DNA from 3 places in the Lachnospira sp. genome. Region 3 is predicted to be linked to each of the others. Evidence: predicted binding sites of a transcription regulator. Region 3 holds the regulator's gene; each other region holds the start of a gene.
What was found. Region 3 encodes HrcA, which represses chaperone genes, less so after heat shock. Its sites were predicted from a motif close to TGTTAGCACTCNNNNNNNNNGAGTGCTAACA; they were not measured.
Positions count from the first base shown of each region.

Region 1: a site for HrcA is predicted at 8,916-8,946, ahead of htpG (molecular chaperone HtpG). Genes of this name have one in related genera too.
Region 2: a site for HrcA is predicted at 9,944-9,974, ahead of groES (co-chaperone GroES). Genes of this name have one in related genera too.

Region 1 covers NZ_JAEEVD010000043.1:7,491-18,889, forward strand. The annotation lists gene pyrB (aspartate carbamoyltransferase) at 1-652, opposite strand, end outside; gene QVA17_RS09775 (lactonase family protein) at 947-1,999, opposite strand; gene nrdR (transcriptional regulator NrdR) at 2,272-2,718, shown strand; gene QVA17_RS09785 (YqeG family HAD IIIA-type phosphatase) at 2,746-3,264, shown strand; gene aroE (shikimate dehydrogenase) at 3,251-4,612, shown strand; gene aroQ (type II 3-dehydroquinate dehydratase) at 4,672-5,115, shown strand; gene efp (elongation factor P) at 5,265-5,822, shown strand; gene lepB (signal peptidase I) at 5,936-6,475, opposite strand; gene htpG (molecular chaperone HtpG) at 6,832-8,823, opposite strand; gene QVA17_RS09815 (LytR/AlgR family response regulator transcription factor) at 9,078-9,818, shown strand; gene QVA17_RS09820 (sensor histidine kinase) at 9,853-11,169, shown strand.
Region 2 covers NZ_JAEEVD010000026.1:23,816-35,214, reverse strand. The annotation lists gene QVA17_RS07695 (glycosyltransferase family 2 protein) at 1-887, opposite strand, end outside; gene argS (arginine--tRNA ligase) at 965-2,743, opposite strand; gene truA (tRNA pseudouridine(38-40) synthase TruA) at 2,756-3,490, opposite strand; gene QVA17_RS07680 (response regulator) at 3,703-4,065, opposite strand; gene QVA17_RS07675 (chemotaxis protein CheX) at 4,083-4,667, opposite strand; gene guaB (IMP dehydrogenase) at 4,868-6,328, opposite strand; gene QVA17_RS07665 (hypothetical protein) at 6,561-7,067, opposite strand; gene groL (chaperonin GroEL) at 7,897-9,522, opposite strand; gene groES (co-chaperone GroES) at 9,597-9,881, opposite strand; gene QVA17_RS07650 (DNA-3-methyladenine glycosylase family protein) at 10,032-10,916, opposite strand; gene QVA17_RS07645 (transglutaminase domain-containing protein) at 11,116-11,399, shown strand, end outside.
Region 3 covers NZ_JAEEVD010000007.1:8,100-19,498, forward strand. The annotation lists gene dnaK (molecular chaperone DnaK) at 1-165, opposite strand, end outside; gene grpE (nucleotide exchange factor GrpE) at 241-870, opposite strand; gene hrcA (heat-inducible transcriptional repressor HrcA) at 889-1,974, opposite strand; gene QVA17_RS03395 (hypothetical protein) at 2,245-2,928, shown strand; gene QVA17_RS03400 (class D sortase) at 2,931-3,611, shown strand; gene QVA17_RS03405 (hypothetical protein) at 3,659-4,513, shown strand; gene QVA17_RS03410 (EAL domain-containing protein) at 4,619-5,908, opposite strand; gene thrC (threonine synthase) at 6,101-7,591, opposite strand; gene QVA17_RS03420 (hypothetical protein) at 7,853-8,659, shown strand; gene QVA17_RS03425 (CHAP domain-containing protein) at 8,682-9,425, opposite strand; gene leuD (3-isopropylmalate dehydratase small subunit) at 9,527-10,012, opposite strand; gene leuC (3-isopropylmalate dehydratase large subunit) at 10,032-11,297, opposite strand.

The DNA.
Region 1 (11,399 bases), on a different contig from region 3:
GATCGCCAATAACATCGTCTAAGCTTTCAACTTCAACGAAGTCACAATTATTTTCTTTTAAAACATCTTCTCTGATGTAATCAGGAATTCTAAGTTCTTTAGGAGAAATAAGAACAAACTTGATGTTAGAATATCTAACAAGGGAACTAATAAGAGAATGAACAGTACGTCCAAATTTAAGATCGCCACAAAGACCAATAGTGAAATTATCAAGGGAACCACCAAGCTCTCTAATTGTCATAAGATCTGTAAGAGTTTGAGTTGGATGCTGATGACCACCATCACCTGCGTTAATAACAGGAATTCTAGAAACAGAAGCAGCAACCATTGGTGCACCTTCCTTTGGATGTCTCATAGCAGCGATATCTGCATAACACGAAATAACACGAATTGTATCTGCAACGCTTTCGCCCTTTGAAGCGGAAGATGAGTTAGCAGAAGAAAAACCTAATACAGACCCTCCTAAGTTAAGCATAGCAGCTTCAAAACTTAATCGGGTTCTTGTACTAGGTTCATAGAATAAAGTAGCTAATTTCTTTCCTTCACAACGTTTAGAATACTTATCTGGGTTGTGAGAAATATCTCTGGCTAAATCAAGTAGGTTATTTAATTCTTCAACACTTAAATCTAGCGGACTAAGTAAATGTTTCATAATGCCTCCGTAAATCTCAATTAATTTTTAATCTTAAGTATTCTACTATTAAAATCATAAAATATCAATGTTTATTTCAAAAAAAATACAAAAAATAAACCCCAAGAAAAATAAACTTAATTTTCTTAGGGCTTATATTAGAATCACAATATTTTTTAACTCAGTCGGAGCTTGTACCCCGACTGAGTTAAACGCTCCGCGAGGATGCGCACGGATTCGGATAGGAATTTGTCTGCTGAAGCAGACCCGAATCCGGCGCGCAAGACTCGCGAGCGAGTCTTGACTAAATTCTAATTAGTCTTCTAATTCAACAATCTCCATGTTGTTAGGATGAGAAATGTTAAGTGGCTTACCATTCATAACAATTAAGCCCTTCTCATAATCAACAGTAAAAATTGTAATTGTGTTATTCTCGTTATTCATACACATTACATGCTTGTCATCTGGGAATACACCTAAGAACTTAGGATATTCGCCACTTACAGGTAAGGAATTAAGAGCTGATAACTTACCTGTCTTCTTATCTACTTTATAAACTGTAAGAGTGTTATCACCAGCATTAGAGCAAAGTAAGTTATTGCCTGAGTTTGTAAAGGTAATATAAGCTGCTGCACTATTAGACTTGTGGTCCTTTCTTACAGTGAAAATGTTCTGAATAAGTTCAAATCTATTCTTATCTGAATTCTTGTCATATTCGTATACGTTGATGTAGTTCTTAAGCTCGCAAACAACATAAGCAAATTTACCATCTGCACTAAATAAAAGCTGACGAGGAGCTGATTCCTGCTGTGATCTAATAATATCATAGAGCTTAATTCTACCAGTCTTGTGGTCAAATTCGTAAAGCTTAATCTGATCGATACCTAAATCACAAGCGCAAAGTAAATCTTCATCAGGTGTGAAGCAAACTCCACTAACATGTGGTCTTGAATTACGTTCAGCAATACTTCCCATACCTTTATGGAATACTTCATCAGCAATGCCGCCAATTGAACCATCTGCCTTGATCTTTAAAACTGTAATCTTACCATCGTGATAACCTGCAACAACCATAAACTTATTGTCCTTAGTTGTAACAATATTACAGCCTCTCATACCGTTAATAGAAGCAGTATTAAGCTTCTTTAAAGAACCATCTTCTAATATTTTAAAGGAAGTAACACCCTGATCACAAATAGAGTAAAGGAACTGCTTATCATATGATGTAGTCACATAAGAAGGATTGTCGATTTCAATCTCATCTCTTTCAGTAATACGTCCCTTTGGCACATCTAAATCATAAATATGAATGCCCTTACTTTTTTCCTGTGTGTATGTTCCCACATATGCTACGTATTTTTTACTCATAGTTTTCCTCCAATAAAAAGTATTGTCTCCATGAATATAAAAACCCCTTTAGTTTTTTGTCACGTTAAAACAATCTAGTTCAATTTTAATTCAAGGAGGGCTATTTTTCAATAGGACTCGGTTAATTTTTTAACAAAACTAATATAATAAAGTGTTATTGAAAATGTTACGAAATCTAGTAATTATGTATACTTGACAAGTAAATATAAACTTGACGTTGCTTAAAAAATTACATATAATTGATTTAAATAAAAGATGCGGAGGTGCTTAACATGAAGTGTCCATTCTGTGGTAATGATAATACTAAGGTTATTGATTCTAGACCAACAGACGATAGCTCAATTAGACGACGTCGTCAGTGTGAAGTTTGTGGTAAGAGATTTACAACATATGAGAAAGTAGAGACCCTACCGCTTATTGTTATAAAAAAGGATAATAACAGAGAACCATATGATAGAGAGAAGATAGTGGCAGGCATAGTTAGATCATGTCATAAGAGACCAGTTTCTATCTCAAAGATTAATTCTATGGTTGACGAAATTGAGAATACGATATTTAATATGGGAGAGAAAGAAATTTCTACTAATACAATTGGCGAAATCGTTATGGATAAATTAAAGGATGCAGACGAAGTCGCTTATGTAAGATTTGCTTCCGTATATCGTGAATTTAAGGATGTAAACACATTTATGGATGAAATCAAGAAAATTTTAAAATAGAGCAATCTATTGTTATAAGGAGTTTTTATGTTAAAGAGATTTTATCCGGATTTGTATATTGATTCTGCGTATAATATTGATTATGAGGGCCTCTATAACGGTGGTTATAGAGGCATTATCTTTGATATAGATAATACCCTAGTAGAACATAATGCACCGGTAGATGAAAGATGCAAGAATTTATTTGAGAGATTACACGAGATAGGTTTTGAAACCTGCATTATCTCTAATAACGGCGAGGAAAGAGTAAGACCTCTAGCTAATGCAGCTAATTCTAAGTACGTTAGTAAGGCAGGCAAGCCAAATCCTAGAAACTATCACAAGGCCATGAACATTATGAATACAAGATCTAATGAAACATTTTTTGTTGGAGACCAGATTTTTACTGATGTTTGGGGCGCTAATAGAGCAGGAATTTTCTCAATATTAGTAAAACCTATTGCAAAGCATGAGGAGATTCAGATAGTATTAAAAAGAAGACTTGAGTGGATTGTTTTAAAGTCTTACAAAAGGTTTTTAAGGAAGAAGGAAAATGAAAGAAATTAAGGGAACAACAAAGCTTTGCGGACTTGTTGGAAATCCGGTTGAACACTCTATTTCCCCACTAATCCACAACAATTTATCAAAGCTAAAGGATATCGATATGGTTTATACAACCTTTAGAGTTGAGGATGAAGACGTGGATAGTGCCATTAAAGGGGCTTACTCACTTGGAATTGTTGGCTTAAATGTAACAGTTCCCCACAAGCAAAGAGTAATGGAGAGTTTAGTAGCAATTGACCCATTAGCTAAGGCCATTGGGGCAGTTAATACTCTAGTAAGGGATGAGAAGGGCTTTAAGGGTTACAATACTGATATCCTTGGACTAGAGCGTGAATTAATGGATGAGGGCTTATCCATTAAGAATAAGACATGTATTATTCTTGGAGCAGGAGGAGCTGCAAGAGCAATTACATTTTTATGTGCCAGCAGGGAAGCTAAAAAAGTTTTTGTAATTAATAGAAGTCTTGATAAGGCTAATTCTATTAAAGAAGCGGTTAATGCACATTTTAATTCAGATATTGTTGAGGTTTTAGGCCTTGATGAATATGAGCGAATTGAGGATAATGACTGCCTTTGCATTCAGTGTACTAGCGTAGGCTTATATCCTAACGTAGAGGATGTAATTATAAGCGATGATGCATTTTACAAAAAGCTATCAGCAGGGGTGGATATAATCTATAATCCTTACAGAACCCGCTTTATGAAGCTATGTAACAAGGCCGGCAAGAAAGCTTATAATGGTTTGAAAATGTTACTCTACCAGGGCGTTTGTGCTTACGAATTATGGACAGACACTAAGATTTCAGCTTCAGAGTGCCAAAAGATTTATACTAAGATGCGCGCCCATATGGCAGGAAACATCATTTTAATAGGCTTTATGGGAAGCGGTAAGTCTACCTTTGGCAAGTGGATTGCAAAGCACAAGGACATGGAATTTATCGATACCGACGACTATATTGAGTCTAAGGAAAATATGTCTATAAACGAAATTTTTGAAACTAAGGGTGAGGAGTACTTTAGAGAGCTTGAAACAAGCGTGGTTAAGGAACTTCAGGCAAAGCTTACTAACTGCGTAATTTCAGTTGGTGGAGGCCTTGTTGTAAAGCCTGAAAATCAGAAGTTACTTGCTAATATGGGTAAGGTCGTTTATTTAGAGACACCTAAATGTGAGCTTATTAAGAGACTTTCATCAAGCAATAACAGACCGCTTTTAAAGGATGTTAACTTGTCTGATAGAATCGATGAGCTTATGGAGAAGAGAGAAGAAATCTATAAAAAGGCGGCTACTGTAAAGGTGGATACAGCCAATAGAGATTTTGAAGATATGTATAAGGATATAATTAATTCATAAATTATCTTAAAGAGATAAGAATTAAAATTAAGTGTAGTAAATGAAAGGTGGTAGTTAAGATGAAATTATTAGTTCTTAATGGACCAAATATTAATTTTCTTGGAATTAGAGAGAAAGGAATTTATGGTAATGACAACTATGAGACTTTAGTTTCCATGATTGAGTCTAAGGCTAAGGAGTTAGGAATAGAAGTAGAGGTTTTCCAGTCTAATCATGAGGGAGCAATAATTGATAAGATTCAGGAAGCTTACTATGAGAAGGTGGATGGAATTTTAATTAATCCAGGTGCCTTTACTCACTATTCTTATGCCATTAGAGATGCCCTAGCTTCAGTAGCTGATATTAAGAAGATTGAGCTTCACATTTCAAATGTTCATAAAAGGGAAGACTTTAGACATACATCAGTTACAGTTCCTGTTTGTGATGGACAGATTGTAGGCCTTGGACTTAAGGGATATTTATACGGACTTGAGGCATTAATGGATATGGTTAATAAAAAATAGTTGCCAAATGGCCTTTATTAGTATAAAATTAATAAGGTTATTGCGTATCTTAGGAGGGGATAATCTTTCTTAAGATTTGAGTTATCATAAGTTTATATATTATTTAAGAACAGATAACATAATTGATTTATTTAGGAGGTTTACCAAGCATGGTTACAGCAGGTGATTTTAAAAATGGTATTACAATTCAGATGGATGGAAACATTTGGCAGATTATTGAATTCCAGCATGTAAAGCCAGGTAAGGGCGCAGCTTTTGTTAGAACAAAGTTAAAGAACATCGTTTCTGGTGGTGTTGTTGAAAAGTCTTTCAGACCAACAGAAAAGTTTGATTTAGCTCACATCGAAAAGAAGGAATATCAGTATCTTTACGCTGATGGAGATTTATTCTACTTCATGAATACAGAGACATACGATCAGATCGCATTATCAGCTGATAACGTTGGTGATTCACTTAAGTTCGTTAAGGAGAATGAATTAGTTAAGCTATGTTCACATAACGGTAACGTATTCTCTATCGAGCCACCAATTACAGTTGAACTTGTAATTACAGAATCTGAGCCAGGTGTTAAGGGTGATACAGCTACAGGTGCTACAAAGCCAGCTATCCTTGAAACAGGCGCTAAGATCAATGTTCCATTATTCGTTAACCAGGGTGATACAATTAAGATTGATACACGTACTGGTGAATATCTTTCAAGAGCATAATTTTAGAGTTTAATAAAGATTATAATAATAAGAAAATCGCTTAGTTATTTACTAAGCGATTTTTTTTACTTATTGATTAAATTAAGACTAACTTAAACTAGAGCAGTGTTTGACTAGCTTCTGCTAAATAGACTAAAGGTTGGTTTTGAATTTTCACCATCATAATACTTAAAGATTACTTTAGCTAAAATCTCGTTCTTAGTTACATAAGAAGTTGTATCCCAGAATCTAGAATCTTTTGAGCTATTTCTATTATCCCCTAATACGAAGTAGCTATCTTCAGGAACGATATAAGTCTGGCTTGTGCCATCGTCAACCATGGCCTCTTTTATATAGTCCTCAACTAATTCTTCACCATTTACATAAACCTTGCCCTCAGAGATTGTAACCACGTCTCCTGGTGTACCAATTACACGCTTAACGAAGTTTTGCTCTTCATCATCTGGGAATTTGAAAATGATAATGTCGCCACGCTTAGGCTCTGAGAAGATATAAGCGAGTCTAAAGCCTATTAATCTATCATTAACATTAATTGTGTTCTCCATGGAACCTGTTGGAACCTGAGCGTTAATAATAACGAATTTAGTAATGATAAGTGCTATAACAGCAGCAATAACTAAAATCTTAATATAGCTTAGGATTTCCTTTACAATAAGCTTCTTAGTGCCTTTCTTACAAGAAGCATTTGATTTAGAAGAATCATCACTAGATGATTTCTTAGAACTAGATTTACTAGCTGAAGTAGAGTAATCTAAATCGTCGTCATAGTCGTCAGGATTTTCAAAATAGATACCGTCATCTACGCTGTCATCGATATCTGTTAGAAAATCGTCGTTGAACTCCTCATTATATCTGTATTTGCGATTGTCAGCCATCTTTATACCCCTAATTGTAAATATTATAAGTTCGTAAAATGTCTAGCTAAAAAGAAAAGCTAGTACATTCGCATAAAAGTAGGAAAACCCTTATTTTTCACGAATTTACTAGCTTTATTTTACGTTAAATTTTTTTATTTGGCAAGTAATTCCATAATTTTATTACTTCTTGAAATAAATGCTGTCATAGCCTCTGCTGAGAGTGGTGCATGAGCAAGTAAAGCAAGGTCATAAATCTGTTCACAGAAGAGCTTTGTGTTCTCTCCTTCAGGATTTTTTGCAACGTAATCAACTAACTTGTTGTTAGCGTTAAGTACAAGGGTCTGACCGTTAGCACCAAACATAGATGGGTCCATGCCTGCCATGCCATACATCTTCATCATATCCTGCATACGTCTATCCTGCTCAGATAGAGTAATCATTGAGGAAATGTTCTCATCCTTGAGCTTTGTTACATTTACATTAAGCTTGTCATTGTTTAAGGCCTTCTTAAATGTATCTGTAAGCTTTTCAGAGATATCCTTTAATTCATCTTCGTTAACTTCTTCCTTAAAGCTATCATCAATAGCAGCATCAACACGGCTAAACTTTAAGCCTTCGTTTTTACCCTCTAAGCTCTGGATAAATGGCTGATCAATTCTGTTATCAAGAATTAATGCATCGATATTATCTGCCTTAAACATGTTGATATACTGGCTCTGTTCCTGCATATCAGTTACATAGAAGATTGTATTCTCATGCTTTTCTTTATTCTCCTCAAGGGCTTCCTTAAGTGTTAAGTACTTGTTATCTAAGTTCTTAAAGATAATGTAGTCGTTCATCTTCTCAGCGAACTTCTCATCCTTTAAGCAACCATATTTAATGAATGGATTAATGTCATCCCAGTATTTCTCGTAGTTTTCTCTATCAGTCTTGCACATACCTGATAACTTATCAGCAACCTTCTTAGTAATATAGTCGCTAATCTTCTTAACGAAACCGTCATTCTGAAGGGCAGAACGAGATACGTTAAGTGGAAGGTCTGGACAATCAATTACACCCTTTAGTAGGAGTAAGAATTCAGGAATAACTTCCTTGATGTTATCAGCTACGAATACCTGATTGTTATATAACTTAATTGTTCCTTCAGCAGATTCATATTCCATGTTAATCTTAGGGAAATATAAGATACCCTTTAAGTTAAATGGATAGTCCATATTTAAGTGAATCCAGAAGAGTGGTTCCTTGTAATCCTTAAATACTCTGTGATAGAACTCAATATAGTCTTCCTTCTTACATTCATTTGGATGCTTTGTCCATAATGGATGAATGTCGTTTAGAGCTTCTGGACGCTTGTTGATTGTAACCATCTTCTTTGCTGGTTCTTTTTCAACAGTCTTCTTTTCGCCATCTTCCTCAACCTCTTCAGTTACTGCATCCTTTGTAAAACGCTTAACTACAACGTCCTTTTCCTGTAATTCTTCTTCAGGGATGTCGACAGTCTTTGGCTCTTCGTCAACATTTTCCATAAAGATTTCAACAGGCATGAATGAGCAGTACTTCTCAAGAACTTCTCTAGCCTTGTATTCGTTGCAGAATTCATAAGAATCATCGTTTAAGTAAAGAGTAATCTCTGTACCAACGCTTGTCTTATCTGAATCAGACATATCATAGTCTGTACCGCCATCACATTCCCAGTGAACAGCTGTTGCATCCTTCTTATATGATAAAGTATCGATAGTAACCTTGTTTGCTACCATGAAAGCTGAGTAGAAACCAAGACCGAAGTGACCAATAATCTGATCGTCATTAGTCTTATCCTTGTACTGTTCAAGGAAGGCTTCAGCACCTGAGAAAGCAATCTGGTTGATATATTCGTTAACTTCCTCACTTGTCATACCAAGACCATTATCAATAATCTTGATAGTCTTATCTTTAGAGCTAATTTCTACTTTAACCTTATATTCAATGTCATCTGGCTCTTCGTATTCGCCAATAAGTGATAACTTCTTTAATTTAGTAATTGCATCACATGCATTAGAGATTAATTCTCTATAGAAAATATCGTGGTCTGAGTACATCCACTTTTTTATAATAGGAAAAATATTTTGACTGTTAATTGATAAACTACCGTGTTCTTTAGCCATTTTATCCACTCCTTTGATTGTAATAGTATTAGAATCTAGGCTTTCGCCCAACAAAATATACTTTAAACTTAAAATGACTGAAAGTCAATAAAAATTAGCACTCAAATTAGCCGAGTGCTAATAAAATTTTTATAAACTTATAAGATAAATGTATAAGTTGTATTTACTAGATATTAGTTTCCGTTCATGCTATAATATACCAAAATTTTAACTTCTAGTTTTTATTTTTCTTAACTAAATAATGGAGGTAAATTATGAGAATAGCCATATGTGATGATGACAGCATAGTGATAGACGACGTAAGATGGCGCATTCAAGATATTGACGACAGCATAGAGTATGACGGATATAGTTCAAGTATTGATCTGTTGGTGACTCTGAAAAACAAAGGTTATAATTTTTACGATTTAATAATTCTAGATCATTTAATGCCAGAGATTAATGGCCTGCAGCTTGCAGAGATTTTAAGAAAGAATAATTTTACGGGACTAATTGTTTTTTTAACAGGTGAAGATGGAATTATTGATGACACTTTTAAAGTGTTACCTTTTAGATTTCTTAGAAAGCCAATTAATAAAGACAGATTCAATGAAATGATATCTGCTGCGCATAAGAAAATAACCAAGAATAGATTGATAGAAGTACCTGTCTCAAAATTAGAGAAGCTAGTTTTGAAAATAAACGACATTGTTCTTTTTGAAGCGGGACACAGAAAGAGCATTGTAGTAACTAGAGATTCTGAGGTGGAGAGCACAAGAAACATTTCCGATTGGGAAAGATTTGTAGAAGAAGAAAAGCTTAACTGCTTTGTAAGAATTACAAAAAGTTACGTAATTAATCTAGAACATGTAGTTGGCTATAGCAAGGGCTATAGAGGCGGAAGCGTAAAGCTTGATAACGTGCATTATAAAGAGGTTGAGGTAAGTTCTAGTTATTGGGGTCATTTTATAGACAGTATGAATGTCTATAGCTTAAGCAACAAAGTGACTATCTAATGTTTGTGAGGATGACAATTTATAGGGAGAAGACATGAATAATCATTTTTTAGGAGCTTTAATTTTGTTAGTAATATATTTAGACGTTTATTTATTAGTTACTTGTATTTTTAAATTAAAAATGAAATACAAACTTTACCCATCAATCATATTAGTTTTAGTGGTGGGTATCTTAAGTGAGTTTTTCTTAAACGATAGCTTACAGGACTTTATTGAGATAGTACTGCCGGTGCTGGTTATAGGCTTTAATCTCTACAATAAGAAAGACCTAACTAAGCTTATATTTGCAACGGTTCTAGTAACCATGCTTGATAGCCTAGTTTCTATACTAAATTATTTATTTATACCAGAGAGTAAAATTTCAATCTACAATTATGATGCAACTAAATTTATCTTAGAGATTCCAGTATTTCTCTTGATTCTAGTTATAAGCCTCATCGTTTATAAGAAGAAGTTTGATTTTAGCAAGTATAAATTAGATAAGTACATTTTAGTCTATTCCTTTGCAGGTCTTAGTATTATTGCAAATATTAGCGTCTTCTCGCTATATTTTCTCAACCTAAATATGAGCCTAGATAGAATAGTAGTGGTGCTTTTAATTTCCACAAGTTTAGCAGTAATTACCTTAGTTTTACTTGTCTTTAACCTAGTTAAAAACGACAGATTAGAGTATGAAATCGAATTATCCAATAAGGTAATTGCTAATCAGATCGAGTATTTTAAGGTCATGGAGGAGAAGGATAGCCAAACTATGGCCTTTAGACATGACATTAGAAAGCATCTTTTTTGCATGCGACATTTAAGCGAGAATAAGGAATATGAGGAGCTTGCTAGGTACATTGATGCTATGTGTGAAAATGTTACAGAGCTAAGTCCTGAGATTAATACCGGAAACAGCCTTATGTCATCTATTTTATCGGAGTGTATAAGACAGTGTCCAAAGGTAAACGCAAGGTGGGAGGGACATTTGCCATCTGACATGGGTATATCAAATATCGACCTTTGTACCATTTTCTATAATCTTGTTCTTAATGCCTTCGAGGCAGCAAACAAGAAGCTTGAGACTATGACTAGTGAAGAGAGACAAGAGGATAGGGCAAAGCTTGACTGCGATGTCTATATTGAAATGTCTATGACAAATGTAAACAAGATTCTTACAATTAAGAACAAGCGCATAAGTCCACCGGTTAAAATTAGAAATAGATATATTACTTCAAAACAGGGGGAAGGCCATGGTTACGGCCTAAAGAACGCAATGAATGTACTAGATAAGCTAGATGGTTCTCTTATAACTTCGGATGACGGTTACATTTACACAACTGAGATTATTATACCTAATCATAATAGTTAAAACTTTTTTCAAAAAAGTGTATCCAAATGTAGCTTTTTGGTACTCAACTGTGTTGAAAAATAAAACTTAACAAATTAAAATATTCTTAGATGATAAATTATCATCGTAAACATAAAGATCGTGGGAGGTTTTTAAATATGGTAAGCGGTTCAGCATTTTTTGATTTAATTAGACGTTGGTTACTCGGCGAAATCTAATTAAGGATAAAAGAACAAACATGGAGGTTATGC
Region 2 (11,399 bases), on a different contig from region 3:
TCCTTAACAAACTTCCATAATTCCTTCTTCTTTGCTAAGTTTTCCTTAGTTCCTGAAAGGATTAGGAAAATAGAAGATATTTCCATCATAATACGAAGATAATTTCTCATATAATAACGGCACTTCTCGTTGTTATGTTCAAGAGAAAGGTAAGATTCAATCATTCTTCTTGTTACTCTTAACTGCTGATCTATTCTGCTAATCATGACCTTTTCATTAACTGACTGGTCATCTCTACCTATAAAGTATCTGTAGAAATTAGTGTCTAGATAGTACATTTTCTTAACAAATGGTAATGGCTCAAATACAAAGATATTATCTACATAGAAAGTATGCTTAGGTAGTTCAAGCGCGCATTCCTTTAATACAGAAGTCTTGTAAATTACTGAATGCATTAAAATGTACTGGTCAACCTTAAATTTAGCAAGCATTTCGTCCCAACCAAACATTTTCTCAATAGGGAAAACATTGCGGTAATGAACCACTTTCTTTCTTGGTGCTCCAACCTTCTCATAGACATAATTGCAAATCATCATGTCAGGTTCGTTGTCTTCACTAAAACTCTTTAATGTCTCTAAAACCTTCTTATAGCTCTTTCCATCTACCCAATCATCACTATCTACTACCTTATAGAAACGTCCTGTTGCATTTCTAAGGCCAGTGTTTACAGCCTCTCCATGACCGCCATTTTCCTGATGAACTGCTTTTACAATTCCTGGGTAAAGGGCCTCGTATTTCTTTGCAATTTCAAGTGTGTTGTCCTTAGTTGAACCATCATCAACAATAATAATTTCTACGTCGTCTCCGCCTGCTAATAAAGAGTTGATACATTTTTCCATGTATGCAGCTGAGTTATAGCAAGGAATTGCGAATGTTAATAATTTCATATGTTAAACCTCATTCCTTTGATATAACAAATGTTTAATATGTCGGAACTATCCCGCTCTTTAAGCATTTGATTTTATTACATGCGCTCTGGGCATTCAAAAGCAAGTAAATCGATACATGTTTCAAGCACTCTCTTTGTAAGGTCGAGTAATGAAACATAGCCTGCCTTAAGCGATACATTTTCTTCAGCTAAAATCTTAGTATCGTGATAGAAGCCGTTGAAAGCGTTTGACACTTCGTAAATATACTGACAAATTCTATGTGGTGCGTTGTCGTGGTAAGCGCTATCAATAACGTCTGCAAACTTAACCAAAGATAGTGATAGAGCCTTCTGGCTGTCCTTATCTGTAGGAAGGATTGCACCTGCTTCAACCTTGCCACCTTGTTCAATATACTTATTAATAATAGACTTAATTCTTACAATAGTGTAGAGAATGTATGGACCTGTGTTACCTTCAAAGGATGCAAATCTATCTACATCAAATACGTAATCCTTTGATGCCTGGTTTGAAAGATCACCATACTTAAGGGCTGCAAGTCCAACAATCTTAGAGATATTCTTAGCTTCTTCATCTGAAACGTCTCTGTTGTCCTTTACCTTATTGTAAACTGCTTCATTAATATCAGCGATTAAGTGCTCAAGTCTCATAACACCGCCGGCACGTGTCTTAAATGGCTTTCCATCCTTACCATTCATTGTACCGAAACCTACGAATGTAAGATTAGCGTCTGGCTTAACAATTCCAGCCTTCTTAGCTACTCTAAAGAACTGTGTATAGTGTAGTTCCTGTCTCTTATCTGCAAGATAAACATAAGCGTCAGGACTATATAATTTTTCTCTTTCAACAAGTGTTGCAAGATCTGATGTTGCGTAAAGGGCTGCACCATCTGACTTTCTAACGATACATGGAGGCAATTCCTTAGAATCTGTCTCTTCCTGAATATCTACAACAATAGCGCCCTGGCTTTCATGAGCGATGCCATCAGCTATCATCTTATCTACCATCTCTTCGATATATGGCTGAGCATCTGATTCGCCCTTCCATAATTCAAAGGATACATTTAAATTATCATAATTCTTCTTTAAGTCAGCCTTAGAGATAGTCATAATATGATGCCAAAGGGCACGGCATGCCTTATCCCCCTGCTGTAACTTAAGAGTTGAAAGATGTGCTCTTTCCTTAAAGGCTCTACCTTCATCTGTATCTTCCTTAGACTTCTTTGAAGCTGCAGGATAGATTTCCTCTAATTCTGAAATTGTAAATGGAGCTTCACTTGGATATTCTCCTGTGTAGCTTTCATCAAAATAGCAAAGGTCTGGCTTTCTATCACGAAGTTCTTCAATAATAAGACCCATCTGAAGACCCCAGTCTCCTAAGTGAACATCACCGATTGTCTTATTGCCAACGTAGTTGTTGATTCTTTTTACAGATTCGCCAATTACTGCTGAACGAAGGTGACCAACATGAAGAGGTTTTGCAGCATTAGCTCCACCATAATCAACGATTACAGTCTTGTTGCCTTCTGCATTAACATAGCCAAACTTCTCTGTCTTAGCCATTTCATTAACATAACCTGTAATAAATTCTGGGCTAACTGTCATATTGATAAAGCCTGGTTTTACGCTTTCGATTTTTGAAAATAATTTACTATCCTGTAGGTTTGCAACTACGTCATCAGCAATCATAAATGGAGCTTTCTTTAAAGCCTTAGCTGCTGCCATAGCACCATTACACTGGTATTCGCAAAGGTCAGGTCTATTAGAGATATTTACCTTAGCATAGCTTGTATCAACGCCAGCTTTTGTAAATGCAACTTCTAATTCTTCTGTGATTAATTCAATAACTGTCTTCATTTATCCTCCTAATTAATACTCAATCTCTTTTAAAAATAAGCCATAACTCTCGGCCGGAAGAGACATTGTAATATTCTCGCCATCTAATGCTTTCTTAACATCCTCTGCCTTTTTAAGACCAGTTGAGACATCAAGTAAAAAGCCAATCATAAGTCTTGCCTGATTGTGCATAAAATCATTAGCCTTAATTCTTAAGTAGGCATAGTGATCTTCGATTTCAAGGGAAATATTCTTAATATCCTTTACTGTAGACTTGCTACGCTTAGCAGTTGTGAAAGCCTTAAAGTCATGCTTTCCAAGAAAATACTTAGCACCTTCGTGTAAAGCCTTGAAGTCTGGTTTATCAAAAGTGTGGTAGGCATATTTTCTTGAAAATACATCTGCTATATTCGCAATGTCTAATCTATATTCGTAAGTCTTTGACTTAGCATTTAACTGGGCGTTAAATCTTTCATCGACTTCCATTAACTCATAGACTGCAATATCTCTTGGGAGATATCTGTTGAGATAATTTCTGATTTCTAGTGCTGACAAATGTTTCTCTAACTTAAAGTTAGCAACCTGAGCAAGTGCATGAACGCCCTTCTCAGTTCGGCAGCCACAAATAAGCTCAATATCTTGATTAGTGAGCTTTTTAAGTACTTCAACAATCTTGTTCTCTACGGTATTAGAGCCTTCATCCTTAGCACGAAGCCATCCGTCATACCTAGAGCCGTCATATTGAAGTGTCATTCTGTAATTATACATAATTCCTCCAAATTCAGCTTAAACTTGCCATAATTAGCCGTTTCTTAAATTCTAATTTATTAAGGTTTAAGTTTTGTTAAACCGCAATAAAAAAGGTGCAACTTGCCATTAGACAAGTTACACCACATTATACAACTTTTACTTATTTATAAGCAACCTTTATTTAGTGGAGTCTAATAAAGACTATTATTTCACTAAATATACGGAAACTTCTACTCTTCTAACACTTTATTGATTGTGTTTAAAATGACTTCAGAGTCGAAAGGTTTCTGAATAAAATCTGCCGCGCCTCTTTTGAGAGCTTCCACCATATTACTCTTTTGTCCTGCTGCTGTTACCATAATTACCTTAGCCTGAGGTTCTATATCTACAATTTCCTTAACCGCATCAATACCATCCATTACTGGCATTGTAATATCCATAGTAACTATATCTGGCTGATAGACTTTATATTTTTCCACGCCTTCAAGTCCATTAACAGCCTCTGAGACAATTTCATGACCAGCTTCTTCAAGCATGGTTCTTAAGAATTTTCTAGATGTTTTTGAATCATCAACAATTAATATCTTAGCCATATCCGCTTCCTCCTATTCTACGCATTTAATTTGATCTTGTCATTAGCTGCCATTAGCAATTTAAAGCTCTTGCCATTCATTTCAAAAACAGCTACATAAAGACCGGTCTCTGATGTTACGCATGTATCTTTGTAGAACACTGGCGGATGCAGTGTAACTTCTATCTCTGAGCCACTTAACTTGGTTGCATATGCACCATTCATAACATTTATTAATTCACAAAGGGCATCATAAGCATCCATATCAAGTTCTCTAAAATCCTCTCCTGCAAATACTGACGCAAGTTCTACAAGTTCATCGTCTTCTCCTGCAATCCCTAAAAATACGTCAATATCGCCATCCATTATCTGACAGCCCATAAACTGCCCTTGATACTGCTTAATGTACTCTATACTTTCCATTACAATCTGGGTGTCCATAAATGTAGCTAAACTCTTAATTGCACATTGTAACTGGGTAATATAATAGTCATTATTCATATCAAAAAATGTTGTGACCATTTCATCTATATTGCCTTGTTTAATCACTTGAAGCTCATTGTCTGTGAATACCGAACCAGAGTGATTCTTTGCAATATACTTACCAAGTATCTTGTCGTTCATACACAATCTCCTCGAGTTAAAAATATTATTGTCCACGTTATTTATACTAATAATATTATACCATGACATTAACATTTTACAAGTCTTTTAAAGAATAAAAGAATTTAAAAAAGACGCAATTCCTATGGCGGAACTGCGTCTCATTTTTATAAAAATATATCTAATTATGTCTGATTTATTCAAATATTACTAACTAAATATTACTTATCCTCAACTGCGTAGTTAGGAGCTTCCTTAGTAATATGAATGTCATGTGGATGTGACTCACGAAGAGCAGCACCTGACATCTTAATAAACTGAGCATTCTCCTGAAGATGTGGGATATTAGGAGCACCATTGTAACCCATACCTGAACGAAGACCACCCATAAGCTGGAAGATTGTATCTTCTACAGTTCCCTTATAAGCAACTCTACCTTCAACACCTTCTGGAACTAACTTCTTAGCATTAGTCTGGAAGTATCTATCCTTGCTACCATTTTCCATAGCTGCGATAGAACCCATTCCTCTATATACCTTATACTTTCTGCCCTGGAAGAGTTCGAAAGAACCTGGAGCTTCGTCACAACCTGCAAGTAAGCTACCAAGCATACAAACTGATCCACCAGCACCGATAGCCTTAACGATATCGCCTGAGTACTTAATACCACCATCAGCGATTACTGGAATACCATACTGCTTAGCAACTTCGTATGAATCCATAATAGCTGAAACCTGAGGTACACCAATACCTGCTACAACTCTTGTTGTACAGATAGAACCAGGTCCAATACCAACCTTAACAGCATCTACACCAGCTTCGCATAATGCCTTAGCAGCAGCGCCTGTAGCGATGTTACCAGCAATAACCTGAAGATCAGGGAATGCTGACTTGATGTCCTTAAGTGTTGTAATGATGTTCTTAGAATGACCATGAGCTGAATCAATAACGATTGCATCAACATTAGCCTTAACTAAGGCTTCTACTCTATCCATAACGTTAGATGTGATACCAACTGCAGCACCTGCAAGGAGTCTACCCTGTGAATCATGAGCTGAGTTAGGGTACTTAATTGACTTCTCAATATCCTTGATTGTAATAAGTCCCTTTAACTTAAATTCATCATCTACGATTGGTAATTTTTCTTTTCTTGACTGAGCTAAAATCTTCTTAGCTTCTTCAAGAGAAATACCAACTGGAGCTGTAACTAAGTTTTCACTTGTCATACATTCCTTAATTGGTCTATCAAAATTCTCTTCGAATTTAAGGTCTCTATTAGTAATAATACCAACTAACTTACCATTGTCATCAACAATTGGTACACCTGAAATTCTAAACTTAGCCATAAGGTCGTTAGCCTCATGTAATGTATTATCTGGATGTAAAAAGAATGGATCTGTGATTACACCATTCTCTGAACGCTTAACCTTATCAACCTCTTCAGCCTGCTGCTCAATAGACATGTTCTTGTGGATGATACCAATACCACCCTGTCTTGCCATAGCAATTGCCATTCTGTGTTCTGTTACAGTATCCATACCTGCACTCATAAGCGGAATATTAAGCTTAATATTCTTAGTAAGGTATGTAGATGTGTCTACCAAATTAGGTGTTACTTCTGAATACTGAGGTACTAATAATACGTCATCAAATGTAATGCCTTCACCAATAATCTTACCCATTCTAATCTTTTCCTCGCTTTCTTGCTTCTTATACTTCTTTACTTTGTCTAGCGTTGTTAATAACACGACGCCAGTATCGCGTCAACGCTTATATCAAATCAATACCAATAATGATATTCTATTGCTTTAGAGTGTTAAATTGCCTCTAAAACAACATAAAACAGCACCGATACAAGATCAGTACTGTTTATGTATTATTAGAAATATATCACTATGAATTATAAAAGTCAAACTATTTTTCTGAAATCTTATAGGCTGATTCAGCAACTGTTTCTTTGATTGCTTCAAGGATCTTCTCATCTGGTTCTATATACAATCTAACCTCTTCATTAGTAGCATCATCATATACATAACATACTACTACTTCTCTATCTGATAGACGTCCTAGATAGTCATATGTATGTACATTGGAGTGCTGTAATCTCATAGCTTCTTCTGAATCTGCATAGGCTACAAGCTTTGCTCTTGAAAATGCATAGCTTCCCATATGTCTTCTTGTTGTCTTACCCATAATTCTATCCACTGATAAAACATCTTCATAAAATGAGTACTCGATCTCTGCGTTGTAATACTCAAATACAAGTACTGTCACAATCAAGAATGCTATAAGAATTATGATTCCCATAACACCTGTTGTAGGTACTGTTGTTGCTGCTAATACACATGCAATAATTAAAACTATTCTATATAACCAGGATATAGCGGGCGCTTTAACTTTAATTAACTGTTCTGCGTTCATAAATTACTCCTTAAGTTTAGTGTCCCCTCAGACCTATTTTTACTAGGGCAATTGTAACATATTGGGGACGGAAAATCTAGGGCGGGGGCGGAGAGTTTTGGGTCACCGGCCATTGCATCGCTAGCACTAAGTCTGAGGGGAGACACGCTTGCGCTATCTAGCTGCCTAGCGGGTACTAAAAAATTCCCTAGCACCGCAGGCGCTGGGAATTCTAGGTACCGAGGCAGACTAGCATGTCCCCCTCACACTTGTGCTAGCGATTCCATTCCGGTTTTCACTCCCCCGCCCAAGATTTTCCCCCACACCCCACTAGGTTAGGGGAACTGCCGGGAGTTGGCTGTGGTTGGGACGCCAAATGCACTTCGTTGTTTGGCTGTGGATTGATACCGGAAAGATGAGGGAGATGAGCGAAGTAGGACGGCAAAGGCGCGTTGCTGTTTGCCTGTGTAGGAGAGAGAAAGGACGGCAAAATTGCTTCGCTCTTTGCCTGTGTGATGAAGAGAGGTACGAACGGACGCTAAATGCGCTTCGCTGTTTAGCTGAAATACGAGATAGGTGCCAAATACGCTTCGCTGTTTGGCTGGATAATGTAATAGGACGGGCTATTTCTTCGAAATTTGCCCTGTTTCTTGCAATAAAAAAGTCCATGAAAGAGTTAACTTCCATGGACTTTAAGTGATTTTTTTGGGAGCTCCTAAAGGAGCTTTTATGGTTCGCTTTCGCGAAGTTTTTATGTGCTAGCCTCTGCTAGCACTGTGGATTTACCTTTAATTATGATGTATCGAATCATAGATTCGATACTAGACTTAAATCAATGATTTAAGTCAGATTACATCATACCACCCATGCCTGGGGCAGCTGCTGGCATTGCTGGTGCTGCTTCTTTAATAGTAGCTACTGCTGACTCTGTTGTAAGGAGTGTTGATGCTACTGAGCATGCATTCTGTAATGCTGAACGTTCTACCTTTGTTGGATCAAGGATTCCTGCTTCAATCATATCTACGTATTCTTCGTTGTATGCATCAAATCCTGTTCCTACTTCTGATTCTCTTACCTTATTAATGATTACAGCGCCTTCAAGTCCTGCGTTGTATGCGATGTGGAATAATGGTGCTTCAAGAGCCTTTAAGATGATCTGAGCACCGATCTTCTCATCACCTGAAAGAGTATCTACTAACTTAGCTACTTCCTTAGATGCATGGATGTATGCTGAACCACCACCTGATACTACACCTTCTTCTACTGCTGCTCTTGTTGCGTTAAGAGCATCTTCCATACGAAGCTTAGCTTCCTTCATTTCAGTTTCTGTTGCAGCACCTACTCTGATTACTGCTACGCCACCTGCAAGCTTAGCAAGTCTTTCCTGTAACTTTTCTTTATCAAATTCAGATGTTGTCTCTTCTAACTGAGCTCTAATCTGAGCAACTCTTGCTTCGATATCTGCCTTGTTGCCTTCGCCATCAACGATTACTGTGTTCTCCTTAGCAACCTTAACTGACTTAGCACGACCAAGCATATCCATTGTTGTATCCTTAAGTTCAAGACCTAATTCTTCAGAGATTACCTGACCACCTGTAAGAATTGCGATATCCTTAAGCATTTCCTTACGTCTATCACCGTAACCTGGAGCCTTAACTGCTACTACGTTGAATGTTCCTCTTAACTTATTAACGATAAGTGTTGTAAGAGCTTCACCTTCAATATCTTCAGCAATAATAAGGAGTCTAGATCCATTTTGAACAATCTGCTCTAAGATTGGTAAGATATCCTGGATGTTAGAGATCTTCTTATCTGTAATAAGGATGTATGGATCATCTAAGTTAGCTTCCATCTTATCCATATCTGTGCACATATATGCTGAAATGTATCCTCTATCGAACTGCATACCTTCTACAAGGTCAAGTTCTGTCTGCATTGTCTTTGATTCTTCAATAGTAATAACGCCATCGTTTGAAACCTTCTCCATAGCGTCTGCTACCATCTGACCTACGCCTTCATCAGCTGCTGAAATTGAAGCAACCTTTGCGATCTGTTCCTTACTTGTAACCTTCTGGCTCATCTTAGCAATAGCTTCTACTGCTGCATCTGTAGCCTTTCTCATACCCTTTCTTAAAACGATTGGGTTAGCACCTGCTGCGAGGTTCTTCATACCTTCGTTAATCATTGCCTGAGCTAAAACTGTAGCTGTTGTTGTACCATCACCAGCAACATCATTAGTCTTAGAAGCAACTTCCTTAACTAACTGAGCGCCCATGTTCTCGAAAGAATCTTCAAGTTCGATTTCCTTTGCGATTGTAACACCATCGTTTGTGATAAGTGGTGCACCGTAAGATTTATCTAAAACTACGTTACGTCCCTTAGGACCAATTGTTACTCTAACTGTGTTAGCAAGCTTGTTAACGCCTTCTTCTAATGCTTTTCTTGCTTCAATGCCATACTTAATTTCCTTAGCCATGTCTTTAATCTCCTTTCAAAACCATGTCTTTTTTATTCAAAATCATTATAATTAATTTCTAAAAAGTCTTTATATTATTCAATAACTGCTAAGATGTCTGACTGCTTTACGATTGTGTATTCTTCGTCGTCTAACTTAACTTCTGTTCCAGAATACTTAGCGTAAATAACCTTGTCGCCAACCTTAACCTGCATTGTAACTTCCTTGCCATCAACTAATCCGCCAGGACCAACAGCAACAACCTCTGCCTGCTGTGGCTTCTCTTTAGCCTGACCTGGTAATACGATTCCTGACTTTGTAGTCTCTTCTGCCATAATTGCCTTAAGAACAACTCTGTCTCCTAATGGTACTAACTTCATAATTAAATCCTCCTTTTAATATCAAAATCCTAAACGCCTCTAACGTTAACATTTTTCTTTACTGTTAGCACTCCTTAACTTCGAGTGCTAATATCAACATAGTTAAAGTTACCACTAGTCTAGGGCTTTGTCAATAAATAGATGCAAGTTTTATAATTTGTTTATTTTTAAGCTTCTAGCATAATAAAAGAGGTATTGTTGGGCGTATCCACCGAGGTCTTTATATTTTTCTTTTGCAAATTTTTCGATAACCGGAATCTTAGTATCCTTGCCCTCAAAATACTTGGCCTCCATGATTCGCTTAATCCACACATCAATAGGAAAAGCTTCTCTTTTATTTAAAGCAAAAAGACTTACGCAGCTAGCTACTTTAAGGCCTACACCCTTGATTTTAGTTAGTTCTGCTATAGTCTCTTCTGGGCTTAGCTTATCAAAGAAGGCTCTAAAGCTGGCTTCATCTGTGCCAGAGAATTCTAGGGCTAGCACTCTATCAATCGCATCCTTTATATAAGGGGCTCTAAAGCCGGTTTTTAGTTCTTTTAAATCCTCTACTGTTACATTTTCAAGCTGCTTAGGACTTGGGAAGGCGTAGAGTTTGCGACTAGAATCTTCATATAATAAGTCGCCATATTTTTCAGAGATGTCGGCCACAATCTTTTTAATATGAGGAATCTGCTTGTTTTGCGAAATGATAAAGCTAATGAGGGTCTCAAAGAAACTCTGATTAAGCAAATGCACACCCCACTTTACCTCAATAGCCTCTGCAAGCTTTGGATCAGCCTTTAAAAGTTCTTTTTTTATAGCTTCGTAGTCGCGGTCTAGGTCGAAATACATTTTCCAAATATTGTCAAAATCGGACTTGTCGGTGTTGTAAAATATTAGTTCGTCGTCTTTTTGCGCAATGTGAAGCGCTCTATTATAGGCAGTTAGCACGTAGTCCTGCTCTGCAATCTTTTCAAAATGAAAGCACTGGCCACACTCTAGTGTCTGTTCTAAATCAAAATCTATAGGTCGTTTTATTACAAAATCGCTCATGTTACATTTTCCTTTCAGAATTAATATCTATGACCCATTATATTATTTTGGAAACTCTTGGCAAGTTTTTTAAATTTAACCTTTTATTTTATATAATTTCATATTAAAATAAAGAAGTAGTTTTTCTACATATGTTTATGAATTTTTGGCCTACGGGCTTTTTATATATTTTTTGGTTTTAACCGCAAATGGAGTTTATATGAAATTAAATAAAAGAATCTTAGCCATAATTAGTGGCGCTAGTCTAGCTTTTTGCTTAACAGCTTGTAAGCTACCTTTCCTTAGCAACACTAACGAAACTGAGACTTCTAGCATTAGCTATATAGCTTTTGAGAATAGTGCAAGCACAACTGGGGAAATTATTGCTTACATTCAATCTGCACTAGATAATAATGAGGAGTCTTGTGAAATATTTGTTAGTGACGAAAGTCTTATAAATGCTGAGGATTGGCTATCAAGTCTTTCAGGCTTAGAGCAATTATC
Region 3 (11,399 bases):
CTTAGCAGGATCACCTACTAATCTTTCACCTGTCTTTGTGAATGCAACGATAGATGGAGTTGTTCTAACACCTTCCTGGTTTGTGATAACAACTGGCTTACCACCTTCCATAACTGCAACACATGAATTAGTTGTTCCTAAATCAATACCAATAATTTTACCCATGATATAATTCCTTTCCGGCCTTAGCCTAAAAATTTCATATTCAAATATTACTTATAAACTTATATCTTAAGACTCTTAGTTAGCCACCTTAACCATGCTGTGTCTAATTACTGAATCTCTATATGTATAGCCCTTTTCAAACTCCTCTACGATAATGTTCTCACCTACTGATTCATCATCTACATGCATTACTGCGTTGTGTAAATCAGGATTGAATTCATTACCAACAGCTTCAATTGGCTTAACATCTGCATCTTCAAGTAGCTTTAAAAACTGCTTGTAAACCATGTCCATTCCCTTAGCGAATGGTGTTTCAAGTTCCTCATCAGAAACTGACTTAAAACCTCTTTCAAAATTATCTATAACTGGAAGAATCTTCTTAATAATATCTGAAGCTCCCATTTCAAACATTGCTGACTTCTCTTTCTCAGTACGTTTTCTAAAGTTATCAAATTCTGCCATCTGACGCTGTACTCTATCTGATAGTTCTGCAATCTTTAAATCCTTAGGATCCTTTTTCTCTTCCTTAGCCTCTGAAGTATCAGCTTCTTCCGCCTTAGTTTCCTCAGCTTTAGCTTCTGAAGTATTGGCTTCTTCTGTCTTAACTTCTTCTGTCTTAGCCTCTTCTACCTTAGCTTCTTTAGTGCTAACCTTCTCTTCCTTCTTAATCTCTTCTGTCTTAGACTTTGTTTCCTTCTTAGACATTTATTAACCAACCTTTCATCACGTCTTTTTAAATACATTGTCCAGCTGACTTCTTATGTTCTGAAGATTCTCAACCACCTTCTCATAATCCATTCGCTTTGGACCAATAATTCCTATGGTACCCTTTAAACCATCTGAAAGTTCGTAGGTTGCTGTAACAACGCTGCAATCCTTCATAGATTGTACTGGGGTTTCATCACCAATATATACCTGAATTCCTGTATCTTCATGATTCTCATCTCCGACAACCTCTACCGAATCAAGTACTAAACTTGATAAATCATTCTTCTCTTCAAGGGCATATATTAGCTCGCTTGCCTTCTCTGAATCGCTTAACTCTGGATATTTGAAAATGTTAGTCGCACCAGAAGTGTAAATCTTAAGACTATCTGCTTTACTAATTGTCTCTACGATTGCTGCAAGCACTTCTTTAATCAGGTTATAATGTTCACCTGCTTGAGATTCCATCTTAGAGATAATACTAAGATTCATCTCTTCTAAGGTTAAGCCTGTTAAGCTAGTATTTAGTAAAATGTTAAGCTTTAATAGATTCTCTTGTGAGATATCTTCGCTTATCTTAATAACCTTATTTCTAATTAGGTTACCTTCCATTACTAAGACTGCTAAAATCTTGTTAGACTCAAGACTTGATAGCTGAATGAACTTTAACTTATTACCCTTAAACTTTGGTGTTGAAACCATTGTTGCGTAATTAGTTTGATTTGCTAATACCTTAGCAACATTCTGTAAAAGTTCTTCCACTTTATCAACCTGTTCGTCTAGGCTCTCCTTCATGCTATCAAGCTCTGCTTCTTTAATAGAAACTTTTGCTTCTCTCTTTGAAACGCTTGATTCTCTCTGCTTCATCATGTCATCAACATAGAATCTGTATCCCTTATCTGAAGGAATTCTACCAGCTGATGTATGAGGCTGAACTATATAGCCTAATTCTTCAAGGTCAGCCATTTCATTACGAATTGTTGCTGAACTTAAATTAACACCTTCAAGCTTAGAAATTGTTCTTGAACCAACTGGCTCACCAGTCTCAAGATAATTCTTAATAATAGCCTTAAGTATCTTTACCTTACGTTCATCTAAATCCATGGCCACACCCCTTTCTACTAGTCTATTCTACTTGTTAGCACTCATTTAATTGGAGTGCTAATATCGTCATAATTAAAATATCACTCTAGAAACTTAATGTCAACATTTCTACCGTTTTTTTCCATAAACAATTTATAAACTAAATATTAAGAAAATTGCTCACTGTGGGGCTTTAATGATACTTAAATTATTGACATTTTCTAATAATATGATATTATTAAGTTAAATAATTCGTGAATTAACAACCAAATATCTTAAGGAGGATATACTATGTTTCTAAAGAAATTAGGAGCTATTTTGGCCACTGCCATATTTAGCTTAAGTTTAATAATAAGCGTAAAGGCAGCAAGCTTAACAGCAGATGAACAGGCCATTATTAGTGCCCTTGCAAATAATAGCATTTCTGCAGGTTATACAACTCAGGTAACAAATTATTTTCTAAGAGATGATGTGGATGTAAGTTCAAGTGATGCAACTACCGTAATTAATTATATCAATAACGCGGTTTCGGTAGCTGGCAGTGCCACAAAGGTTTCAGAACTAACAAGCGCACAAAAATCTGCATTACTTGATGATTTAACTGCTGCTTGTAGTGTTTTAGGCCTTAGCGTTTCAGTAGATTCCACAAGCGATATTATCGTTATTACAGATAGCAGTGGAAACACAGTTGCAGTTGCTGATTATTCAGATGGCACACTAGCAACTACTAATGTTAATAATTATTACACCACAAATAATTACAACAACTCAAGCGACAACTCAGGTAACACTACTAACAACTACACAACTACAGGCTCTAGCTCCTCTTCTTCAGGAAGCACAAGTCAGTCAGGAGTTATTAAACAAACCGGTATAGATCTTACTATTACATATTCAGTCATATTTGTTTTAGTTATTGTCCTTGCTGTTTGTTCTTACTTTACCTTTAAAAAAGACCCAACTGAAAGGCAATAAATATGAAATCAAAATCATTTAAGATAATAATGGCATATGTAACTATGCCATTATTTTTTAGTTTACTTGGTGTGGGCTTAATCATTTTAATTAGCTTTCCAGTTCTAAGAACTATCTTTACTATAGGAAGCGTTGTCACAAGCCCCAATAATAATGCTACAGAGATTAGTTCTGTTATTTATGATGAAAATGTTGCAAGTGAAGCAGAGGCTGTACTTGAAGCCGATAATATAGAAGAAATTCCACTAGCGGATGTTACAGTGCCTGCAAACTCAACACAATATGGTTATATAAGCTGTGAGCGCATAGGCCTTTCTGCTCCACTCTATCTTGGTGATGATGCCAACATTTTACGCAAAGGCATTGGACAATACCTAGGTAGTAGCATGCCGGGTTTTGGAAAGCCTATCCTTGCTTGTGGGCACAACACCACCTACTGTCTGCCATTACAGTATATTACTGAGGGGGACATAATTAGCATAAGTACAAACTATGGCCTTTATGAATATCAGGTTAGCGCCGTGGAGGTCCATCATATGACAGATGGTTCGGCTTTTGATTTATCCAAAGATGAAGAGCAGCTAATCCTTTACACCTGTTATCCTTTTAATCTAATTGGTCATAAGGTCAACAGATTATTTATCTATGCCAACAAGATTTCTGGCGCAGATATTATTTATTAATTGGGGATTTGAAAGAGGCTTAAGTTAAGCACTAAAGGGGAGATTTTATGGAGGCAACTAGGAAAAAGAAAATAAAAGAATATATAGTTCCAGGAATAGCTTCTTTTATACTGTCTATTCTTCTTACGGTTATGGGCTATTTAATTGGCACCTACTTTGGCCTTTTTAATAAGGCCTTGGTAATTGATGCCATGAATAAGTCTACTTATTATGAATCGGTTAATAAGTACTGTTACACAGAAGCCCTTGATTATCTCTACCCTTCTAATTTAGATGAATCTGTTTTAGAAAATGTATTCACTATTAAAAATACCTACAATCAGGGAAAGAATTACCTCCTTGCAGTTTTAAATGGTGATAGCTATAACATTAACACAGACTATGTAAGAGATACTCTAACAAGTAATATAGAAGCTTATATTCAGTCTAATAACATTCCTGAGGAGAATATTGATAGGGAAGGCATTAATAATTTAATAGATCATATATGTCTGATTTATTCAAAAAACCTTTCAGTGTCTTTTCTTTATTATTACAACTCTCTTAAGGCCATATTTAGGCAGTTAATTGTTTATGGGCTACCTGCCCTAGCACTTTTATCCATTGCCTGCCTACTTGTAATTCTAAGATCTAATAAATGGTTACATAGGAGTTTAAGATTTGTTTCTTACTCACTACTAGCTGCAACTATTATGACAAGCATCCTGCCACTAGGTCTTTTAATTTCAAAAAAATATCAGCAATTAAATGTAAGGCCTGTGTATTTTAGTAAAATGCTTGCTAGATATTTAAGGGCTAGTCTTAACATTTACCTTGTTGTTTCTTTAATACTTTTTATAGGGGCTCTACTTATAATCTGTGTGATCTACTATAAAAAGAAAAGCCTTATGAAGTCTATGTAAAACAAAGCCTACAAATTAACATGCAAATACAAATAAAAGAAGGACTATGCAATCGCATAGTCCTTCTCTTATAAGAAAGGAATATATTAAAAAGGAAAATTATATCTAATCTCTTTGTCTATGTTGTTTATTATAGCGTTCCTCAAACTTACTAACTGGAATAGGTTTGTCTATAATATATCCTTGAATTAAATCACATTCATAATCTCTTGCAAGTTCATATTGCACCTCAGTTTCAATACCCTCAAATACAATCTTATAGTCGATATCCTTAAGCATTCTAATAAGAGACTTTACAACTACCTTGCCCTTCTCTGTCTTTAGGGACTTGCTAGCAAACTTCTTATCAAGCTTAATTGTATCTGCTGGAATTGTAGCAATCTGATTTAAAGAAGAATAACCAGAGCCAAAATCATCTACGCTGACCTGGAAACCAAAATCTCTTAATTCATTTGTAGTCTTTAAAATCAAGTCACTATTTTCCAAAAAGCTAGATTCTAAAATCTCAAACTCAATATATTTTGGTGCTACATTAAACATTCTCTGTAAGTCCTTCATTCGCTTTACAAAGTCAGGTTTAACATATTCTTGTCTTGCTACATTTACTGAGATAGGCATAAGGTCTCTGCCCTCATCTTCCCATCTTCTAAGTATTGCAAAGGCTTTCTCTGTCATTAACTTATCAAGAGTACTTATAATACCTGTCTGTTCAAGAGTAGAAATATAATATCTTGGCTCCACTATATCTCCCTCTTCATCAATGATTCGAGAAAGTAATTCTGCACCCACTACCTTCTTATCCTTAAAAGAAAACTGTGGCTGTAAAAATGCAACGACTCTATCTTCTTGATGTGCCTTTCTAAATAAATTAGAGGCCTCCATCTCATTTTCTTTATTAATAAATTCATTAGGGTCATAAACCTTATAAGGAATATCTAGCTTACCCTTAATACTTGCCTTTGCCATCTTAGCTTTATCAAAGGCTTCTCTTAAATCTACATTAGTATCTGAGAAGAAATAAATTCCTGTATATACATGAATATAAATATCTGGGAACTTATTGTTCATTACCTTCTCAAATTCTTCATTCATCCAAACAATTCGCTTTAATTCATTATCAATATGAATATCCCCTAAATCTAAAACTGTTGCAAATTGTTCTGCATCTATTCTACAAGCACAAACGCTTCTTGGATTTCCCACTAAATAATATCTAGCCATATCATCAATGAAGACATCACCTGTTTGCTTGCTGTAAAACTTATTGATGTATTTAAAGTTGCTGACATCATTAATAATAATAGCGTATTGGCTAGCATATTTTGATATATGAGCTTTCGCTCTGTTTAAAAACTCATTAAAATCATATAACCCTGTTATTGAATCTACGCCCATATTTCACCCCAGAATACAAAATTGCTACTGCACGGTTTAATTGTTACTGAAATATCTAAAAATATTGTAACACGACAATTATACCAATGCAATAGCAAATTATTATAAAACTATATAAATAAACAAATAGTTCTTAGGCAAAAAGATGTCCATTTTTTTCTAAAAGAATTCCTAAAATTTTCTCTTTAAAAATTAGTTTAAAGAAAGGATATTCTGAACAGTAATACTCATTTCATTAACTTCACATACTGTGTCATGAACTACTGGTGCAGTTCTAATTTCTTCAATAGCCTGCGGAACCTTTACCTTACTAATCTTCTCTAATTCATCTACTAATTCGAAATCTGATAAAGCATCATACTTCTTATCAATAGCGTTCATTACTGATCTTGTGAACTTATATGGAGAAGCTGTTGAAGCAATAACAGACTTAGTTTCATCCCCTGTTTCCTTCTTATACTTCTCATAAACTGTTGCTGCAACTGCTGTATGAGTATCAATTACATATCCAGTTTCTTCATAAATCTTTTTAATAGTAGCTGCATCTTCATTCTCAGAAGCATAGTTACCATAGAAATCCTTAAGCTCATTCTTCATATCTTCAGTAATTGTATACTTACCAGTCTCTCTTAATTCCTTCATTAAGTTAGCATTCTTAGCTGCATCATTACCAGCGATTCTATAGATAAGTCTTTCAAGGTTACTTGAAATTAAGATATCCATAGATGGTGATGTTGTAAGAATGAAATCTCTATTCTTATCATATTCGCCTGTCTTAAAGAAGTCGAATAATACCTTGTTCTCATTAGAAGCACAAATAAGCTTATTAATTGGAAGACCCATGTTCTTAGCATAATAAGCTGCTAAAATGTTACCAAAGTTACCAGTTGGAACAACGGCATTAATCTTATCTCCAGCCTTAATTTCTCCATTAGCTAATAGCTGAGCGTAAGCATATACATAGTAAACGATCTGTGGAACTAATCTACCAATATTAATTGAGTTAGCTGATGAGAATTGGAAACCAGCTGCATCCATTCTTTTTTCTAATTCCTTATCTGCAAAAATCTTCTTAACACCAGTCTGTGCATCATCGAAGTTACCCTTAATAGCAACTACATATGTGTTGTTACCCTTTTGTGTAACCATCTGCTTTTCCTGAATTGGTGAAACACCATCCTTAGGATAGAATACAATAATCTTAGTACCTGGAACATCAGCAAAACCTGCAAGAGCAGCCTTACCTGTATCACCTGATGTAGCTGTAAGGATTACGATATCATTCTTAACATTGTTCTTCTTTGCTGCAGTTGTTAAAAGGTGAGGTAAGATTGAAAGGGCCATATCCTTAAATGCGATTGTCTTACCATGGAATAACTCAAGGAAATATGCGCCATCTGCCTTAACAAGTGGAGCCATCTTGTCTGTATCAAACTTAGAATCGTAAGCGCTGTTAATACAATGCTTTAACTCATCCTCAGTAAAATCATCTAATAATAACTTCATTACTTCGTAAGCAACTTCTCTGTAAGACATCTTAGAGAATTCTTCTAATGTCTTATCAATCTTTGGAAGAGAATCAGGAACAAATAAGCCACCATCTGCTGCTAATCCCTTTAAAATTGCCTCGGATGCTTTAACCTTAACTGAAGCATCTCTTGTGCTGCTGTATAAAATACTCATAACTACCTCCATTGTAGACCTCTTAGTCTACCATTTTCCTAAAGCTCTTATCTTTTTCCTTCCTTCATAAATCAAGATAAGTTAGGTAATATTATACAACATCTAATATAGTAATTACAACAAAAAGTTTTTCTGTGGTGCACATTTGTTTCTAGCTCATGGACATAATATATAAATATTTGATAACTTGTATTAAAAATGATACAATATTATTAATATATGACGTGACAATTAAAAAATGTAAAAATAATAGGAGGTCCTATGGCAACGGGAATTTATAAGGCTTTTAAGAAGGATAAAAGTCCCTACTACAGAGTGTCCATTACTTACAAAAATAAGCATATAAGTCTTGGTAGCTCTGAGGATTTAGAGACTGCAAAAGCCATCTATAAAGAAGCCACAAGAATTCTAAGATATCCAAAGAAATATTTTGTAAACCCAGATAAGAAAACATCTGGTTATAAGCTTATGCACATTTCTCTTGCAAAGTATATTAGTTTGGTGAATTTTAGAGATAATGGCATCTATATAAAAACCCCAATTTATCTAGCCAAGAACTCCTTTATTTATTTTTTATCTGAAAATGTAATTCTAACCTTTTCCATTGATGACCTATTTTACTATAGCAATCACACTATTCAGGCAAGAGGGGGCTACTATTTTGTAGCGGATTACGGCCTTCAAACTAGCATACTTTCAAGATATGGGGTTAAAGGGCATTCCATTAAAGGAAAAGACTACATTTTCAAAAATGGAGACGAACTAGACTTTAGATATGAAAATCTTCAGGTGATTAATAAATATAATGGGGTAAGTCAGTTTGAAAAAAATGGACGTATTTTTTATAAAACTAAGATTCATATTAATGGGGACTTTATTGTAGGTGTATATAATACTGAGGCGGAGGCTGCCCTTGCCTATAATAAGGCCGTTAGTTTATTAGAAAATAAATTGGATAAAAATTACAGTAAGAATTATATCGAGGGGCTTTCAAATGTAGAATACGCTGCGATTTATAATTCAATTCGTCTGAAAAAAAATTTTAGAGACTACGTTGAAAAACTGTAGTCTCTAAATTGAAATGAAATATCTAGTTTTCATTTCTCATTATGACTGCCTTGTCATAATCAATTAATTCTTCCTCTAGCTTATAGTTACTATAATAACCGTTGTTATTATAAAGCACTAGAGAATTGGAATTAGCGTTCTTTTGCTGTACTAGAGCTTCACTAGCTGCCTCTATACCAGCATTCGCTCCAGTAATGTCTGTTAGAACTTCTGAAGGATCAGATAATTCAAGCTCTGATTCAGATGATAAATAGATATATCCAAGTAAAACGCCCTTAGAATATCTTGTCTTCATCCCTTGGCTTGAATAAGTCTTGTAACCATCATACTGCTTAATTCCTGTAGAAAGACTATAGCTTTTATAACTAATTGAGTGATCATTGTTAGCCTCAGTTATAGTTACCTCGTCACCACTAACGCTTTCCACATATGCCACATGTCCGCTACCATAGTAAGACCATACAGCGATTGAGTTTGCTCTTGCTTCGTCACCGACTTCAAATTCGCCACTGTCTTTTGCGTAATAGTACCACTTTGCTGCATCCCACTTAAAAGGATAGAAGCATCCGTTTACTTCACAAGCTCTACCATAGGCATACCAAGTACACTGACCATAATAGCCTATCTGTGCAAATATATTGCCGGAATTATAGTATTCGGAATACAAATCCACTTCCTTAGTAGAAGCAAAACTTTTAACTGAAAGTAAACTAAAGATAAACACAAAAGCCATGAAGCCTGCAAGAGACTTTAAAAGTGTTTTCATTTTAAATTCTCCTAAATATTGAAAATTTGTGCCTAACTTATCAGATGCTTCCCATCATACTATAATTTTGTTACAAATGCAATACAAATATTACGAAATCTTTACTTTTCATTTATATAATTGATAAGTCCACCAGCGTTTATAAGCTTTTGCATAAACTCTGGGAAGGCCTGTCCTTCATAGGATTTACCTGTTGTCTTATCGAAGATAATACCTGTATTAAAGTCTACTTCAATGTCATCTCCTGCATTAATTTCCTTTGCAGCAGCTGGACACTCAATGATTGGTAAACCAATATTAATAGAATTTCTATAAAAAATTCTTGCAAAGGTTTCTGCAATAACACAAGATACACCTGCTGCCTTAATAGCTATTGGTGCATGTTCTCTTGAAGAACCACAACCAAAGTTTTTATTAGCCACAATAATATCTCCCTTTGAAACCTTTGAAACAAAGTCCTTATCAATATCTTCCATACAATGCTTAGCAAGCTCAGCTGGATCAGATGAGTTTAAGTATCTTGCTGGAATAATTACGTCTGTATCTACATTATCACCGAATTTAAAAACTTTTCCTTCTGCCTTCATATCACTGCCACTCCCTTTCTTATAATCCTAAATCACTTGGCTTGCTTATCTTACCTGTGATTGCTGAACTTGCAGCAACTGCAGGACTTGCAAGATAAATCTCTGAATCAATAGCACCCATACGTCCAACGAAGTTACGGTTTGTTGTTGAGACACATTTTTCACCAGATGCTAAAATTCCCATATAACCACCAAGACATGGGCCACAAGTTGGTGTAGATACAACTGCACCAGCCTTAATAAAGGTCTCAATTAAGCCTTCTTTAATAGCCTGCATGTAAATCTTTTGAGTAGCTGGAATAATAATAACTCTAATTCCCTTCTTAACATGTCTGCCTTCTAAAATCTTAGCAGCACATCTAAGGTCATCAATTCTACCATTAGTACATGAGCCAATTACAACCTGGTCAATTGCAATATCATCAAATGTACCAACTACGTGAGTATTCTCAGGAAGATGTGGGAAACTTACAGTTGACTCTAAGCTTGAAAGGTCAATATCAATAACCTCATCATACTCAGCATCAGGGTCTGCGCTATATTCCACAAAATCTCTCTTTGAATGCTCCTTCATATATGCTCTAGCTAAATCATCCACAGGGAAGATACCATTCTTTCCACCTGCTTCAATAGCCATATTAGCGATTGTAAATCTATCATCCATAGTTAAAGAAGAAACGCCTTCTCCGCTAAATTCCATAGATCTATAAAGAGCTCCATCAACACCAATCATACCAATGATATGTAAGATAACATCCTTACCTGATACCCAAGGCTTAAGCTTTCCTGTTAAGTTAAACTTAATTGCTGATGGCACCTTAAACCATGCCTTACCAGTTGCCATACCTGCTGCCATATCTGTTGAGCCAACACCTGTTGAAAAAGCACCTAGGGCTCCGTAAGTACATGTATGTGAATCTGCACCAATAATAACATCACCAGCAACTGTTAAACCTGATTCAGGAAGAAGTGCATGTTCAATACCCATCTCACCTACTTCGAAATAGTTTGTAATCTCATGTCTAGCTGCAAACTCGCGAACACATTTGCAATGTTCTGCTGACTTAATATCCTTATTAGGAACAAAGTGGTCAGGTACAAGTGCAATCTTATCCTTATTAAACACGCTCTTTAACTTCATCTTATCCATCTCATGAATAGCTACAGGAGATGTAATATCATTACCAAGAACTAAGTCAAGATCAGCTTCAATTAACTGTCCTGCCTTAACTTCAGGAAGTCCTGCATGAGCGGCAAGAATTTTTTGTGTCATAGTCATTCCCATAAAATCATTCCTCCAATTTTCTTTATCTAGGCTTAATCCTCATTAAGCTAAATAGAATCTAATTTCGAAAGCCACTACGAAATCCATATGTCAGACAATACC